4 regions of the Undibacterium sp. JH2W genome follow, and region 2 is predicted to be linked to each of the others. Evidence: predicted binding sites of a transcription regulator. Region 2 holds the regulator's gene; each other region holds the start of a gene.
What was found. Region 2 encodes sigma-54, which starts transcription at its own class of promoters, with help from an activator protein. Its sites were predicted from a motif close to TGGCANGNAANCTGCTTT; they were not measured.
Positions count from the first base shown of each region.

Region 1: ACO0LC_RS18830 (pilin) is a predicted target of sigma-54. The motif match lies at 2,529-2,546, and genes of this name have one in related genera.
Region 3: ACO0LC_RS09380 (CmpA/NrtA family ABC transporter substrate-binding protein) is a predicted target of sigma-54. The motif match lies at 2,826-2,843, and genes of this name have one in related genera.
Region 4: ACO0LC_RS24635 (TorF family putative porin) is a predicted target of sigma-54. The motif match lies at 1,444-1,461, and genes of this name have one in related genera.

Region 1 covers NZ_JBMPOT010000012.1:81,444-85,664, reverse strand. Annotated here, with positions in the region: gene ACO0LC_RS18845 (pilin) at 1-218, shown strand, start outside; gene ACO0LC_RS18840 (pilin) at 474-953, shown strand; partial or broken gene ACO0LC_RS18835 (IS256 family transposase) at 1,063-2,235, opposite strand; gene ACO0LC_RS18830 (pilin) at 2,587-3,066, shown strand; gene ACO0LC_RS18825 (tetratricopeptide repeat protein) at 3,924-4,221, shown strand, end outside.
Region 2 covers NZ_JBMPOT010000026.1:52,680-56,900, reverse strand. Annotated here, with positions in the region: gene hpf (ribosome hibernation-promoting factor, HPF/YfiA family) at 605-952, opposite strand; gene ACO0LC_RS26705 (RNA polymerase factor sigma-54) at 1,060-2,550, opposite strand; gene lptB (LPS export ABC transporter ATP-binding protein) at 2,562-3,317, opposite strand; gene lptA (lipopolysaccharide transport periplasmic protein LptA) at 3,319-3,882, opposite strand; gene lptC (LPS export ABC transporter periplasmic protein LptC) at 3,903-4,221, opposite strand, start outside.
Region 3 covers NZ_JBMPOT010000005.1:317,487-321,707, reverse strand. Annotated here, with positions in the region: gene plsY (glycerol-3-phosphate 1-O-acyltransferase PlsY) at 1-295, shown strand, start outside; gene ACO0LC_RS09395 (cache domain-containing protein) at 385-846, shown strand; gene tsaD (tRNA (adenosine(37)-N6)-threonylcarbamoyltransferase complex transferase subunit TsaD) at 867-1,895, opposite strand; gene ACO0LC_RS09385 (ANTAR domain-containing response regulator) at 2,040-2,708, shown strand; gene ACO0LC_RS09380 (CmpA/NrtA family ABC transporter substrate-binding protein) at 3,113-4,221, shown strand, end outside.
Region 4 covers NZ_JBMPOT010000020.1:90,298-94,518, reverse strand. Annotated here, with positions in the region: gene ACO0LC_RS24645 (ammonium transporter) at 1-177, opposite strand, end outside; gene glnK (P-II family nitrogen regulator) at 198-536, opposite strand; gene ACO0LC_RS24635 (TorF family putative porin) at 552-1,310, opposite strand; gene ACO0LC_RS24630 (accessory factor UbiK family protein) at 1,741-1,983, shown strand; gene ACO0LC_RS24625 (YifB family Mg chelatase-like AAA ATPase) at 1,993-3,516, shown strand; gene ACO0LC_RS24620 (DUF2076 family protein) at 3,616-4,221, shown strand, end outside.

The sequences.
Region 1 (4,221 bases), on a different contig from region 2:
TTACTTCCAAGTTTTTGCCTAATGCTCCAGTACCTGCTGCTGGTTCAGTAGCGATGACTAGTGCTGCTACTTTAAGTGGTGCTGCTACACTGTTGAATGGTACTCTGACAGCAACGTCTGTGACCAATCAAGCAAACATGATCTGGGCTTTTGCTGCTGGTGATGCTATCTGTAATGGTCAACGTGGCTTGAAGGCCGGAGCTGGCGGCTGCCCATAATAGGTAAGAATTCTATCGAAAAAGCCCCTCAATTTTATTGAAGGGCTTTTTTTATGTATTGATTTATATTTGTTCACTGCAAATCTATGTTGGACAAGGTTGATTGGTTGTTTTTCACTTGGATTTTTTCGAATTGTTGTTGAAGTAAGTACTATCAATAAGAGTAGTTTGAACACATGTGGATGTTTAACTGAATCACATTGCGATGGAATTTACTATGGCTAATTTTTTCTTATGGGTTTTGGGGAAATGTATATGTACTCCATTTCAAAGCGGTTGCAACGCGGCTTTACACTGATCGAGTTGATGATTGTTGTTGCAATTATCGGTATTCTGGCAGCGATCGCTATTCCTCAGTACTCTGATTACACATCCCGTACTCGCGCTGCAGGTGCTAGGGCTGAGTTGGATAGTTTGCTGACATCTATGGCAGTTTGTTATCAAGAGAGTAATGGCACTTGGGGCCTTGGTGCTACAGGTTGTTTTTCAATGGGCAATAATGGTATCCCTGTTGTCGTTACTTCTAAGTTTTTGCCTAATGCTCCAGTACCTGCTGCTGGTTCAGTAGCGATGACTAGTGCTGCTACTTTAAGTGGTGCTGCTACACTGTTGAATGGTACTCTGACAGCAACGTCTGTGACCAATCAAGCAAACATGATCTGGGCTTTTGCTGCTGGTAACTCTATATGTAATGGTCAACGTGGTTTGAAGTCTGGGGCTGGCGGTTGTCCATAGTGTTTTGTGCTGGCTCAATGCTTAGATAGGATGGCAGGAAAGTCCAAATAACGCCTGACGCGCAGTATTGGTTTTTTGGGTGTCAGGATTTTATGCAACCGGTTTTAGTTCATTTCTGCGACATCCGGTCATCAAACTGGATGGTAAGGTGGTTGAGAGCACCTTTTAAGTCCCGTATGGGTACGTCAATTTCTTGCTTATGGTGTTGAGTGCCATGTAAAACAGCTTGCTGACCCTTGTCAGTAGGGAAGGCGCTACTTGTCTTGATGACCTTTGCATACTGATGTTAAGCAATTCAATGACGTTCGTGGTGTGGATGACCTTACGAATCTCCGCCGAATTGTCGAAGATCCAGATGGCCCGTGCCCAGTTACTCTGGCATGATTGCACTATTAATAGGTATCGCTGATCCCAATTGCCCTCAAATTGTATGAGTATAAGACTGCCCTCGTCAGCAGCGGCTGCACTGTAAATACGACGCAAATCGACGGTCACTTCCTTTTGATCTTTTCATGGCACAAAGTGCGGGCTGTTGCGTGCCATGTGAACAATGCAGAGCTGGACAGTCGCCTTCAGGTAGGCAGCTTCGATCGCGTCAAGGAAACCTTTGAGACCTACCACAAAGGCAATGAAGTTGTCCTGCATGCCATGATTTTTCAGTTTCATGACTATTTGCAGCCAGAACCTGGCTCCCTCGATCTGAACAATCCACAGGTGCAGCACTTCTTTACGGCTGTTAATGGTCACGCCAACGGCGAAAAATGGGGCCTTGTTACTCATGGCATCAGCATCGCGTGCTTTGATGTGAGTGCAGTCAAAGTACAGGATGAGATAGGGGGAGTTGGCGGGTTTGCTAGGCCTTTGCTTGCCCACTGACACCATCGGTTACGTTGGGAGATAGGGCTGGTGATGTTTCTGTGCCATACACCTCTTCTAGGTGACTCTGGATCTCCCGTGCGCTCAAATCACAGGTGTAGCTTGAGACGATCTTGCTGGATGTCGATTGGCAGCACGCCGAAATCGTCTTTCAACGTTTGGCCTCTATGACCATTGCGCGTGTTGGTGCTGTTGGCATTGACGGTCCCACTCTAGCGTAGCCAAGATGGTCAGTTATTTCGACTTCCTGCGCACGCTCGACGAGCATAATGGTGAGTTGCTTGAGCAGGCCGTTCTCACCAACCAGGTCTATGGGTTCCTGGTAGGAGGCCAACAATTCTTTTGCCAGTTTGAGTAACTCCGAATCGGGTTTGGCCTGCTTGTTACTATTTACAATGACTATCATTTCTACTTGAAAGTAGCTGTCTCCTGCTAAATGAACGTTTGCACAAAAATAATTACACCCTCTTTTTTATTTGTGGCAAACAGTCTGTGATTGCACTTGTCAGTTAGTGGATGTTGAAAAGATTACGTTTGGTTGCAAAGGTGCCTTGCTGCATTCGGTGGTTGCTACATAAACCATCTTGGTGCTGGCCGGCGAGGCAGTGACACCACAGATCACCATGCAGATTTTCAAGGGTATCCCTTGCATTTATTGGCTCCTATTGTATTTGAATCGTGTTATTGCCAACTTTGAAATGGTATGAAATTTGCTTTTGCTTAATTTAGCTTTATATCTTTTTCTATGGAGGTAGGAATGCAACTTACTTTAAAGCAACTGCACCGAGGCTTTACATTGATTGAGTTGATGATTGTTGTTGCGATTATCGGCATTTTAGCTGCAATTGCCTTACCTCAATATACCGATTACACCTCGCGTACCCGTGCTGCTGGCGCACGATCAGAGTTGGAAAGCTTGTTGACTTCGATGGCTATGTGCTACACAGAAAGTAATGGCACTTGGGGTGCTGGTGCCACAGGTTGTTTTTCTATGGGGAACAATGGTATTCCTGTTGTCGCTACTTCCAAGTTTTTGCCGAATGCTCCGGTACCAGCTGCTGGTTCAGTAGCGATGACTAGTGCTGCTACTGTAAGTGGTACTGCTACACAGTTGAATGGTACTCTGACAGCAACCTCAGCGACCAATCAAGCAAACATGATCTGGTCTTTTGCTGCTGGGGACTCTATCTGTAATGGTCAACGTGGTTTAAAGTCTGGTGCTGGTGGCTGTCCATGAGGTGAGTTACGTTGCATGTAGACCATTTTTAGATACGGTTTCATTGTAATTGATAACATGCATCTAATAATTTTTTATCCCTATTCTGCGATTTTAAATAAATAATTGTAGAATTATTGGGCTCCGGCATTTGTTGTTACCTTCTAAGGTATTAGTTGAAGCATAAGATTCGTTGAAAGATAGGATCCAGTTCACAATAATCATTGCATCACTAGTGCCCTAACGTTTCTCATAGGTCATGCATCTGTTTTGGTTGATTTACATCGTCGAGATTTCCACATGGGAGCATAAATAGTTGATTTATTGCTGTTGTTTTAAGCATGGTGAGACTTAGAATTTGTAAGATTTCGTAAAGGTTGTAGGGCTAAAACAGATATTTTTTGACAATAGTAATGAGTACGCAAATACAGAACTCAATTCATATTGGCGTTATCATGGCATTCTTGCTGGTTCGCAGAAAGGTTTTGATATGCGAATGTTGCTTGTCCACTTGAAGAGTAAATCGACCTGCGAATACTGGTTGTAAAGTTCCGAAATCATTTCGGGTTTGAGAGTGAAATTTTTGCTCAAGAAAGCATTGTGCTATCCAGCGGCGTCTTTGACGTCGACATTACGCAAAGTCGCTTTGCAATCCTTGCTTGCATAGAAAAGCGGAAATCTGACCGTTTGATTGCAGAAAATGTTGCTCATCGTCTGATCGACATGATGCGAATACCAGCGTTTGGACTTGGTATTGTTTTTTGCTCTGGTTACAAGGAACGTGCCCATCTTATCCTAAGATATGTCTTCACGATAAGGAATTCTCAGGGCATCATTTTGTTACGTCGTATATTTATAGAGTCTGAGAGAGTTGGCGAATGCTGAATTGGTTCAAGCGTTATATTTTTTTTATTGATGAAAGTGTGACTACCACCAAAGAAAGTGATCACAATGTTGGGGGCGAATTTAAGGCGAAAGTTGAACAAGAGACGAGTCTGGAACGACTAGGTGACCTTAGTTTTAAGAGCGGCGACTTGGTTGTTGCTGCGCAATATTATCAACGCGCTCTATTGGCGGAATCATCTAATGCAGTGCTATATAGCAAGCTTGGAGACGTTTTCTATGAACAGTATGAGTATGCACTTGCCGAAGTTCAATACAAGCATGCCTTGGTAT
Region 2 (4,221 bases):
CTTTGTCAGGCTTGGGCGTCACGGGGTGTATATGTTTATGAGGAAATAGAGTAAGGGCGACACGCTCGTTGCCGTTGCCGTTGCCGTTGCCGTTGCCGTTGCCGTTGCCGTTGCCGTTGCCGTTGAGTTTGACTTTGGGGTTGTAGTTGTTTTTGACGTTCGCAGTTCCCATTTTTTGTACCGAATAAACGGGAACCCCGCAGGGGCGGCTACGCCTGGGTCGCCTTTCTTTGAATACTTACTTTGGCGACGCTAAGAAAGTATTTCGGCTGCCGGGCCGAGACCCGGCTTGTATCCACGAAGGGCAAAAGTTTTAGTCAAAGTACGCCTGTAACGAGCGACATGGCATACAACAAACGCCGCTGGAGCGCCAGCCCGGTGGATTCCAGCCAAACCCACGCTGGAATGACGTTAATACAAATGCCGTGAATCAACTAACTCGCAGCTTGTTGAGCGACGTATGTGACAAACAGCAATAAAAGTAAATAATTTATTTGAAATGTCAGAAACGAGACCTACAAGAAACCACTCACCCAACAAAAAGGACGCCTTTAGCGTCCTTGTTTTGGATGTCCACAACCCTGTTAGGGCAAGGACTGGGGTCTTATGAAGCCGATGCCGGGTCAGGTATGTGCTTGATGGCGTCGTGCTGATGGTCTTGCATTTTATCTTTGTGCTTGATGACCTGACGATCCAGTTTATCTACCAGGGCATCAATTGCTGCATATAGATCATGTGCCAGGCTTTCAACGTGAATATCTTTACCGCTGATATGCAAATTAATGTCGGCTTTGTGTCGTTTTTCCTTTTCCCGGAGCTTGTCCACCGTCAGGATGACGGCGATATCAATGACCTGGTCGAAATGTCGCCTGATACGTTCTAGTTTGGTATGTACATATTCACGAATTGCAGGAGTTACTTCGACGTGGTGTCCACTGATGGTGAGATTCATACTGTGCTCCTATAGTGATGTTGCTTGCTGTAACGATACACTCTTGGCATTTATTTGCCTTGAGCTAAATCATATATAGCAATTCAAACCGTGATTACAAGGACTACTTACAAAGATTTACGCAAACTGACTGGGGGGATTTTCAGGGCTTCACGGTATTTGGCAACTGTCCGTCGGGCAATTACCATGCCCTGTTCACCCAGCATGTCTGCAATTTTGCTATCAGAGAGTGGGCTTTTCTGGTCTTCTGCTCCTATCAACTGCTTGATGAGTGCACGTATCGCGGTGGAAGATGCTTCACCCCCTGTTTCCGTCGCGACATGGCTGCCGAAAAAGTACTTCAACTCAAACATGCCATGTGGGGTCAACATGTATTTTTGGGTTGTCACACGTGAGATAGTGCTCTCGTGTAATCCTAGTGTATCAGCAATTTCGCGCAAAACAAGGGGGCGCATGGCAACAGCACCATGGGTGAAAAAATTGCGTTGCCTTTCAACTATCGCTTGTGCAACGCGCAAAATAGTATCAAAGCGCTGCCGCATATTTTTGATGAGCCAGCGAGCTTCCTGCAATTGCGCACCAAGGCCAGCTTCACCGCGGTTTTGCTTCATGATGTTGGCATACACGCTGCTCACTCGCAGCCTGGGCATGACATCCTGATTCAGCATGACTTGCCAGCCATTGCCAGATTTTCTGACGATCACATCTGGCACGACATAATCTGATTCATCGGCGGCAAAGGCAATGCCAGGCCGTGGCTGGCACAGGCGTATGATGGTTTGTGCATCGCGCAAATCTTCATCATCGCAATCGAGGATTTTCTTGAGTTTGGTGAAATCTCTCTGTGCAAATAAAGCCAGTTGTGTTTCAACAATTTGCAACGCCAGCCTGCGCGTGACAAAAGCCACTTTGGGCATGCGCCTGATTTGCAGGGCCAGGCATTCTGAAGGGCTGCGCGCACCAACACCTGCCGGGTCAAAGCTTTGCAGCATATTCAGGGCAAAGGCTAGTTCTTCTGCCTCTACACAGAGTTCCAATGGCAAACTGGCATGTATTTCATCCAGGGTTTCGGTCAGGTAACCGTTATTGTCGAGCGCATCTATCATCAGCTCGACTAAGGCACGGTCACGCGGCTCACGCAGGTTCAGGCGCATTTGCTCAAGCAGATGTTCACGCAGGGTGATGTGGGCGGCACCCAGTTGCGGGCGGCCATCTTCATCATCACCAGACTTGCTGCCATGCTGTACATCATCAAAGCCCCAGTCTTCTTCGCTGGAAGTGGTGCTGTCATTGCTGATGACAGTTTCGGCATCGGCGGCGGCTGGCTCGGTGGATTTATCGCTTTCTTCTCTTTGTGCAGGCACTTCCATGCCTGCATCAGCCGAGGTACTCGTTGTATTGATGGCGCCATCGGCCAGCAGGCGCACGGCATGGTCGAGTGGATCATCGACGCGTTCCAGCATGGGATTATCGGTCAGCAGCGTCTCCAGCTCCTGATGCAATTCCAAAGTCGATAACTGCAATAATCGTATTGATTGCTGCAATTGCGGCGTTAAGGCCAGATGTTGTGAAGTACGTAGTTGCAGGCTTTGTTTCATGATGATTCCCGTCACATCCGGAAGTGTTCTCCGAGATAAACGCGACGTACAGATTCATTTTGTATGATGTCGTCAGGCTTGCCACTGGCAAGTACCGCGCCTTGATTGATGATGTAAGCGTGATCGCAGATACCCAGGGTTTCGCGGACGTTATGATCGGTGATCAGTACGCCTATGCCACGCTCCTTGAGGAAGCGGACGATGCGCTGGATTTCGATGACCGCGATAGGATCAACACCGGCAAAGGGTTCATCCAGCAAGACAAAGCGTGGATTGGTTGCCAGTGCACGGGCAATCTCGACGCGGCGGCGTTCACCACCTGAGAGTGACAAAGCCTGGCTCTCACGTATTTTTTCTATTTGCAAATCTGCCAGTAAGGCATTCAGCCTTTGCTCGATTTTCTTGCTGCCGAGGAATTTACCATCGCTGTCTTTTTGCAATTCCAGTACTGCGCGGATATTGTCTTCTACTGTCAGCTTGCGGAACACCGAAGCTTCCTGCGGCAGGTAAGACAGGCCGAGCACGGCGCGCTCATGGATAGGCAATTGCGAGATATTGACATCATCGATAATGATATCGCCAGCGTCGGAAGGCACCAGGCCGACGATCATGTAGAAAGACGTGGTTTTGCCTGCGCCATTCGGCCCCAGCAAACCCACCACTTCACCACTTTTCAATAGCAGGGAAACATCACGCACGACCTGGCGTGCACCATAACGTTTTTGCAAACCCTTGACCAGCAAGGTGCTGCCTGACTGTGCTGTCATCTTAATTAGCCTGTTTTTCTGGTTTTGGTTGCAAGATGATTTTCAGGCTGCCCGAGCCTTCTACAAACTGACCACTGGTGGAGTTGGTGCCTACAAACACTTCGTTCTTGCTGTCATAAGACAGGTATTCGCCAGCCTGTTCCTGGGTGACTTTACTGCCTTCCAGATAGCGTACCTTGGCCTTGGAAAAGAATTTGACGATTTCCGTGCTTTGATTGTATTCCGCACGTTCAGCTTCGCCATCTACCCACAGATCAGGCCCGCCATCGCGCTTTTGGCGAAATGTAACCTTGCGGTTGCTGCCACCAGTCAGTACTACAAATTGATCGCCATTTGGCGCCTCAGTGACGACGGCATTTTCTGCCTTGACATTCAGGGTGCCACGCACCAGGGCGACACCCTTGGATAATCTGCGCACACTGGTCTTGCCATCGCTCTCGCCATAACCAGCTTCGATGACGGTTTCCTTGTTGCTGTCGGCTTTTTCTGCATATGCAGTTGCACTGACCAGGCCCAGGCAGGCGAGGCTGAATAAATGGGTAATGCCGAATTTAGTAAGTGTCATATAAATGATCGCTTTCTCAATTATTTGGTTTTAACTGCATTCACCGCTTCACGCTTCTTGAGCGCGATGCGGACTTTGCTTAACAGGGCCAGGTGTTGGGTAGAGTTATTGGCCAGCATGCCGGTTGCGGTCGATGTCGATTTACCGGTGGTGATGGTGATGGGTTTATCGGTCTTGACGATATCATCATCTGGCAACAGCAATAGATACTCCGATTCCACATGGACGAATTGTGAACTCAGGCCTTCGGGCCTTTCCATGCTGACATTGTCATATAAATGCACTTCATCATGCTCACGCTTGGGTGTGATGACATTGGATTTTTGCGATACCACGGCC
Region 3 (4,221 bases), on a different contig from region 2:
GGGTGTTCTGATAGGCATAGATATCTGGCTGGGGGTGGCCACATTGGTGAGCTGGATGATGGTGGCATTTGCGTTTCGCTATTCTTCCCTGGCGGCCCTGGTCGCGGCGATTTTCGCGCCTTTCTATTATGGTTTGCTATTCGGTCCAGATGTCAAAATGCTGGCTGTCTCCATCATGAGTGCCTTGCTGGTGTATCGTCATAGCCAGAATATTGCGAATCTGATCGCAGGTAAAGAAAGCCGCCTGGGAAGCAAAAAGGATGCGACAAAAGCTGAAAAGAAAATTAAATCTTAAATATTGCAAATAAATCTAGAATAATCTCTACCCCTCATTTATGCTTGAAAAAGAAACATGCTTTTTTAATCATGATGAGGGGTTTGCTTATGCTGACGCGATTCCAAAAACTATGGTTGGCAAGTTTTCTCGCGTTAGGTTTTTTGAGCATGCCAGCCTCGGCTGCAGAGTATGGTAGTGCCAATGAAGCCAAGGCCATGGTGCAAAAAGCCGTCGACGCAATGAAAAAGCATGGTGTTGATGCGACCGTAGCTGACATCAATAAACGGGATGGACAGTATCAGGACCGTGACTTGTATGTGGTTGTGTACGATATGAATGGCAAAAATCTCGCCCACCTCAATCCCAAGATGGTAGGCAAGGAGATGCTGGACCTGACCGATGTCGATGGTAAATTTTTTATACGTGAGCGTATAGAATTAGTCAAAGCTAAGGGCCGTGCCTGGCAGGACTATAAATTCGTTAATCCTACTACCAAGCAGATAGAGCCCAAGTCCATGTATGTGGAAAAATTTGAGAATGTCATTGTTGGTTGCGGTATCTATCAATAGACACGCAGCCTGAATCCTGATCAGGCGGCAACCAACTCTTGGAGGGGCCAGCGCGGCCTGACATTGAAGCCATAATCCCTGGTCGCCAGGCTGGGATTGTTTTTCAGGCGCATGGCACCGGCAAAAGCAATCATCGCGCCATTATCGGTACAGAATTCCAACTCTGGGTAATATACCTGAAAACGCTTCTTTGCTGCCGCTGCATTTAAGGAGGCGCGCAATTGCAGGTTGGCACCGACACCACCGGCAATCACCAGACGTTTCAGTCCACTTTCCTTCATTGCTGTGATGCACTTGGCCGTCAGCACGGCGACGATGGCATCGACAAAGCCACGGGCAATATTGGCTTTATCCTGTTCGCAGATATTTGCAGGGTGGTTTTTGACCACCGTCAGTACCGCTGTCTTCAAGCCCGAGAAGCTGAAGTTCAAGTCCTTGGAATGCAGCATGGGGCGCGGGAACTGGTAAGCAGCCGGGTCACCAAATTCTGCCATGCGCGAAATCGCAGGGCCACCTGGATAAGACAGGCCCAGCAATTTGGCGGACTTGTCAAAAGCCTCACCCGCAGCATCGTCCAGGGTTTCACCCAGTAGCTGGTAACGACCGACGCCATCCACCCGCATTAACTGGGTATGGCCGCCAGAGACCAGCAGGGCGATGAAGGGGAATTCAGGTGGCTGGCTGGCCAGCAAGGGTGATAGCAAATGGCCTTCCAGATGATGGACACCCAATACAGGCTTATCCAGTGCCATACCCAGGCCACAGGCAACCGAGGCACCCACCAGCAAGGCACCGGCCAAGCCTGGTCCCTGGGTATAGGCAATTGCATCTATGGCTTGTTTGTCCAGATTGGACTTGCTCAATACTTCGGTCAGCAGGGGCAGGGCGCGGCGTATATGGTCGCGTGAAGCCAGTTCGGGCACGACACCGCCATATTCCTGGTGCATGGTGATTTGCGAATGCAGGGCATGAGCAAGCAGGCCGCGCTCTGTGTCATACAGGGCAAGACCGGTTTCGTCACAAGAGGATTCAACGCCGAGAACTATCATATCTGTTTCTAAATAAGGGAAAGGCCAGCCGATTACATACGCATGGCAAGAATGCAAGCTACTGGTGGCTTGCAGCCCAGGCCGGGAATTGGTGTGATTCTTGCTATGACTGGTAAACATAATTATATCTGGCATGGGCCATCAATGCGCGACAAAGCAAATACTGACGAAGCGACAACACCAGTGTCCCCCAGTCTGCGGATAGTGGTGGTGAACACGGTCATCCAGCGCGAAGATGAGTTGCAGGAGCACGCCCAGGCGCAACTGGCCCGCTCACGCGCCTTGCGTATAGGCTTGCTGCAAGCGGGTTATAACATCATCGCTGTTATTCCTGGCGATATCTATATGAGCGAGCGCATCGCCCAACTGCAGCCTGACATGATCATTATTGATGCTGAATCTGACTCGCGTGATGTATTAGAACATATGGTCATGCTGACCCGTGATGCGCCACGCCCCATCGTCTTGTTCACGGAAGATGGCAACCAGTCGAATATGGCAGTGGCCATGGAAGCCGGTGTCTCGGCCTACGTGGTTGCCGGCTTGCAGTCTGAGCGCATCAAGCCTGTGCTCGACGTTGCCATGGCGCGCTTCAATGCCGATCAAAAGCTGCGTAGTGAATTATCTGATACCAAGGCCAAGCTGCAAGAGCGAAAAACCATAGAACGTGCCAAGGGTTTGCTGATGGAGCGTCATCATTTTTCAGAAAACGAGGCGTATCAAAAAATGCGCAAGCAAGCCATGGAAAAGAACCTGAAGCTGGTGGATCTGGCGCAGCGCATGTTGGATGTGGCGGATTTGCTCGGTGGCTGAACCTGCTTTGCGCATGGAAATGGTGCGTTGCGTCATTTAAGTGCGCGTCAGTTGGTGTTTTTCAGGGATTTTTATTTCACCATGCTGGCCTGAGGGTAAGAGTCCTTTAATTTGAGCTGGCACGACAATTGCTGAAGCTAAAGAAAGTGCCAACGCTGGTGCTTAAGAAAAAATGTGAGTCTGACTAACGGCGGTCACCTCACCAGACAAAGGTGTCTTTCCATCCGGTTTATCCGTGGTGGGACGACACCTTTTTTCATTATAGAAATCAATTTAGCTGGAGTGCGGACATGTCGAATCAGGAAATTTCTAATAATCTCATCAAGACGCGGGAAGAAAATGAACCTAATTTCAAACGTCGCAGTTTCTTGCAAACTGCTGCACTGGCAAGCGGGGCAGGCATCATGGGCTTGAGTACTGGTGGGGTGTGGGCAGCGGGATCAGACAAACCAGAAAAAGAAGAAGTGCACATAGGTTTTATTCCCCTGACTGATTGTGCTTCTGTGATTATGGCATCGGTGCTTGGCTTTGATAAAAAATACGGCATCAAGATTATCCCGAGCAAAGAATCTTCCTGGGCCAGCGTGCGCGACAAACTGGTCAATGGCGAGCTGGATGCTGCGCATGTGCTGTATGGCCTGATCTATGGTGTGCAACTGGGTGTAGGCGGTAATAAAAAAGACATGGCCGTGCTGATGACGCTGAATAATAACGGCCAGGCTATTACCTTGTCGAAGAAGCTGGCAGAGAAGGGCGCAGTAGATGGTGCCGGTCTGGCCAAGCTCATGCAAAGCGATAAGCGCGAATATACTTTTGCCCAGACTTTCCCTACCGGCACCCATGCGATGTGGTTGTATTACTGGCTGGCTGCACATGGCATCAACCCCATGAAAGATGCCAAGGTCATTACCGTGCCACCACCACAAATGGTGGCGAATATGCGGGTCGGTAATATGGATGGTTATTGCGTAGGCGAGCCCTGGAACCACAGGGCAATTGCAGACGGCATAGGTATTACGGCAGCAACGACACAGGACATCTGGAAAGATCATCCGGAAAAAGTTTTGGGTACGACTTCTGAATTCGTACAGAAATATCCAAACACCGCACGCGCAGTTGTGGCCGCTATCCTCGATGCCAGCCGCTGGATAGATGCATCGCTGTCCAACAAGACCAGGATGGCAGAAACCATAGCCGATAAATCCTATGTAAACACCTCGGTCGATGTCATCAATCAGCGCATTCTGGGACGTTATCAAAATGGTCTGGGCAAAACCTGGGACGACCCTAACTGCATGAAATTCTTTAATGATGGCGCGGTGAATTTCCCTTATCTCTCGGATGGCATGTGGTTCCTGACCCAGCACAAACGCTGGGGTTTGCTGAAAGCCGATCCTGATTATCTGGCAGTGGCAAAAGCGGTTAACCGCATTGACATCTACAAGGACGCTGCGACCATGGTCAAGGTATCTGTACCAAAAGACCCCATGCGTAGCAGCAAGTTCATGGACGG
Region 4 (4,221 bases), on a different contig from region 2:
GGCAGGTGCAGCAGCCGCAGCCGGTACAGAAGCGCTGGTCGATGCAGTAACCGATGCCGCAGAGGCTGCTGCCAGTTCTGCCTTGGCCGAGGCATCCTGTGCCCATGCAGTAGAGCTAAAACCGACGGTGACCAGCAAGGCCGTCCCTGCCAGTATGTTCTTCAACAGTTTTTTCATGTGAACTCCCTGGTAGGCTATCAGAGTGCGTCGTTGCCGGTTTCACCGGTACGAATACGCACAACTTGTTGCAAGTCATAGACAAAAATCTTGCCGTCACCAATCTTGCCAGTGCGGGCTGCAGTTTCTATCGCCTCTATCGCGCGGTCGAGGATGGCATCATCCACCGCTGCTTCGATTTTTGTCTTAGGCAAAAAATCGACGACATATTCAGCACCGCGATATAACTCGGTGTGACCTTTTTGACGGCCAAAGCCCTTGACTTCCGTCACGGTAATCCCTTGTACACCGATGGCGGACAAGGCTTCACGTACTTCATCAAGCTTGAAGGGTTTGATAATTGCAGTAATCAGTTTCATGCTGACCTCGGATGATTAAAATGTTTTGACTGCAGACAACAGCAGTGTCGTCTTGCCTGTGAATTTGCCACCTGGTGTGACATACAACTTGCTATCGGCATTGGTACCCAGGGCAGCGATACCGAAATTGATGCCAAAGAATTCTTTATTCACACCGATTTTCCAGTCGGAATAAGAATAGGCACCATTGTTCTTGATCGTTTGACGGCCTACATGCAGACCCAGGGTATAGCCCTCTGGTAATTCAATATTTGCCCCCAGATCCAGGTAACCACTGTTCTTGCTATTCACAAAACCAAACAGATTGGTGACGGAATGCGAATACTTGATATACGCTGGCCCCATGCCTACCTGGCCATAGATTTCTGTGGTGTTGGCATCGGCAAAGCCCGGCACCTTGTTCAAACCATTGGATGGATAGACATAGGAAAGAATACCGACGTCATATGACACATCCTTGACGATCTCGCCTTTTTTACCCGCATACAAATCCCATTCAACATCACCACCACCGCCAGCATCCTTGGTCCACTTGATCGTCGATAACCATGTCCCGGCATAAAAGCCGCTGGGATTGTGTACATAGTCAGCACCGCCCTGCAAAGCCGGATCAAGACGTGATTGTGAAATGGCGCGATAACGGTACTCGCTGGCGATGCCAACATTGAAGCTGACTTCATTGTCTGGCTTGGCTTCTGGCTTGGCATCTTCTGCCTGGGCAAAGCCACTCAGGAATGTCGTGGCTACAGCAGCGGCGATTACTAGTTTTTTCATTGCGCTTCCCCCTATTGAATAAAGATTTGATTTGATAGAAACCATGGCAGAACCCGTTTTCCATGGCAGGCAGTACTGCGTACCAAGCTGAACTGCCTGTGGCGGATTCTTGAATTCTTCTTTCCTCTACCTGTTAGCAGGAGTCGTGCCAACCATGCAGGATTTATAAAAAATCCCGATGACCATACAAGTACCAGGGCTGTATTCATACGCATACAGCCAGACAAAACGGGCATGCAGCCCGCTTTTAATATTGCAGCGCAATACCAGCAGCAGCGTGGGCAAGATGCGCTATCATTGCCCCATAGGTAAAATGGCAAGCGAAAAATCGATATTGCGCACCATTTGCGGGAGAAATCTACGCCGCACAAAAAAGTAGCAAGACCGGATTTGCACCAATACTGTGCAATTACAACATAGAGGATAAAAAATGGATAAGCAAAATTTCTTTAATGACATGCAGGCTAAAATCAGCCAGGCTTTAGAAAATTCACCCGCCAAAGACATAGAAAAGAATGTCAAAGCCATGATGAGCCAGGGCTTTTCCAAGCTTGACCTGGTGACACGCGAAGAATTTGATATACAGGCACAGGTGCTGGCCAAGACCCGCGCCAAACTCGAAGCCCTGGAAGCCAGGGTAGCCGCACTGGAAGCCCCACAAAAAGACGCCTAAGCAGCACGTATGTCGCTTGCCGTCCTCAAAAGTCGCGCCCTGAATGGCATGGATGCGCCGCAGGTCACAGTAGAAGTGCATCTGGCAAATGGCTTGCCTGCTTTTACTATCGTTGGACTTCCTGAAACCGAGGTCAAGGAATCCAAGGACAGGGTCAGGGCCGCCCTGCAAAATGCCCGCTTTGAATTCCCGGCCAAGCGCATCACCGTCAACCTGGCCCCGGCAGACTTGCCCAAGGAATCTGGCCGCTTTGATTTGCCGATTGCCCTGGGCATTTTAGCGGCCTCCGGGCAAATCCCGGGCGATGCGCTGGAGCAATATGAATTTGCCGGTGAACTCTCATTGTCGGGCGAGTTAAGACCGATACGCGGTGCCCTGGCCATGACATTTGCGATTTGCAAAAGCCAGCAGCATACGCAACAGGAGCCCGCCTTCATTTTGCCGCGCGCCAATGCCGATGAGGCTGCCTTGGTCAGCGATGCTGCAATTTACCCGGCAGACTCGCTGCTACAGGTATGCGCCCACTTCGCTGGTGTCGATGGAGAGCACAGACTTGCACGCCACAGACCAGCTTCCAGACCACAGCGCCCACAGTATGCTGATTTTGCCGAAGTCAAAGGCCAGCTCCAGGCCAAGCGCGCATTGGAAGTGGCGGCAGCAGGTTCACATTCAGTCATTTTGATGGGTCCGCCAGGCACAGGAAAATCCATGCTGGCGGCCCGCTTCCCCGGCATCTTGCCTACCATGACCGATCAGGAGGCACTGGAATCCGCCGCAGTGCAATCCCTGACTTCCGGCTTTTCCATAGAGAAATGGAAGACCCGCCCCTATCGCTCCCCCCATCACACAGCCTCTGCCGTGGCCCTGGTGGGTGGTGGTGGTACACCCAGACCTGGCGAGATTTCCCTGGCCCATCGTGGCGTCCTGTTTCTCGACGAATTGCCGGAATTTGATAGAAAAGTGCTGGAAGTTTTACGCGAACCACTGGAATCTGGCCATATCACTATCTCAAGGGCGGCGAGGCAGGCGGATTTCCCGGCACGCTTCCAGCTGATCGCAGCCATGAATCCCTGCCCTTGTGGCTACTACGGCCACAGCAATGGTAAATGCCGCTGCACGCCTGACAACATCGCCCGCTATCAGGATCGCATATCCGGCCCCTTGCTCGATCGTATTGATATGCAAATACAAGTCGGTGCCCTGCCCCATGCCGACTTGCTCAGGCAAGCTGACGGCGAAGCCAGTGCCAGTATCCATGCGCGCGTGGAAACTGCCTTCGAACGACAGCAACAACGCCAGGGCAAGGCCAACAATCTCTTGTCAACCACGGAAATTGATTTGCATTGCAAACCGGATGAAGCAGCAGGACTACTTTTGCGCAATGCCATGAACAAACTGAACTGGTCAGCACGTGCCTATCACCGCGTATTGAAAGTCGCCCGTACCATCGCCGACCTGGCAGGCTCCCCCCATATCGCCACACCGCATGTGGCTGAGGCCATACAATACCGGCGGGCGCTCAGGGATCAGTAAAGGATCATAAAAGGATCAGTAAGATCGGGGCATTGAATTTCCCGTCACCATGACCAGATAGGGGACAGCATTTAGTGTTACGCTCAACAGGAGTAGACCATGTCCCCGCAAGAAATCCAGGTATTACAGAATTTTCTCGATCAACTAGTAAAAGTGCAGGACAGCAATAAAGATGCACAAGCGCTAAGTCTGATCAATGAGGCTGTCAGCAAGCAACCTGATGCTCATTACTTGCTGGTGCAAAGAGCCTTGCTACTGGACCAGGCACTGGCCACTGCGAATAATCAGATTGCCAGCCTGCAAGCCGAAGTACGCGCTTTGCAGGCGCAAAGAACAGCATCCCCAGCAAGCAGCTTCCTCGACCCGTCCACCAGCGTCTGGGGCAATAGTGCCAGCACTCGTGCCCAGCCTGTTGCTGCCTATGGCAACACAATGCCGCCGCCCTTGCCCGCCAGCTATATGAATATGGCCAGCCCAGTAGCAGCGACCGGCTCCGGCTTTTTTGGTGGCGGTGCTGGTCATGTGCTGGGTACAGTGGCAGCAACTGCTGCGGGTGTCGCCGCTGGCGCATTTTTATTCCAGGGCATAGAGCATATGATGGGCGGCAATCAGGGGCACGCTCAAGCAGTTGACAATTCTGCCGCGCAACTTAGCCAGGGCGGTGGTGATCTTATACCCGGTTACTTTGACCAGCCTGGCGAGACA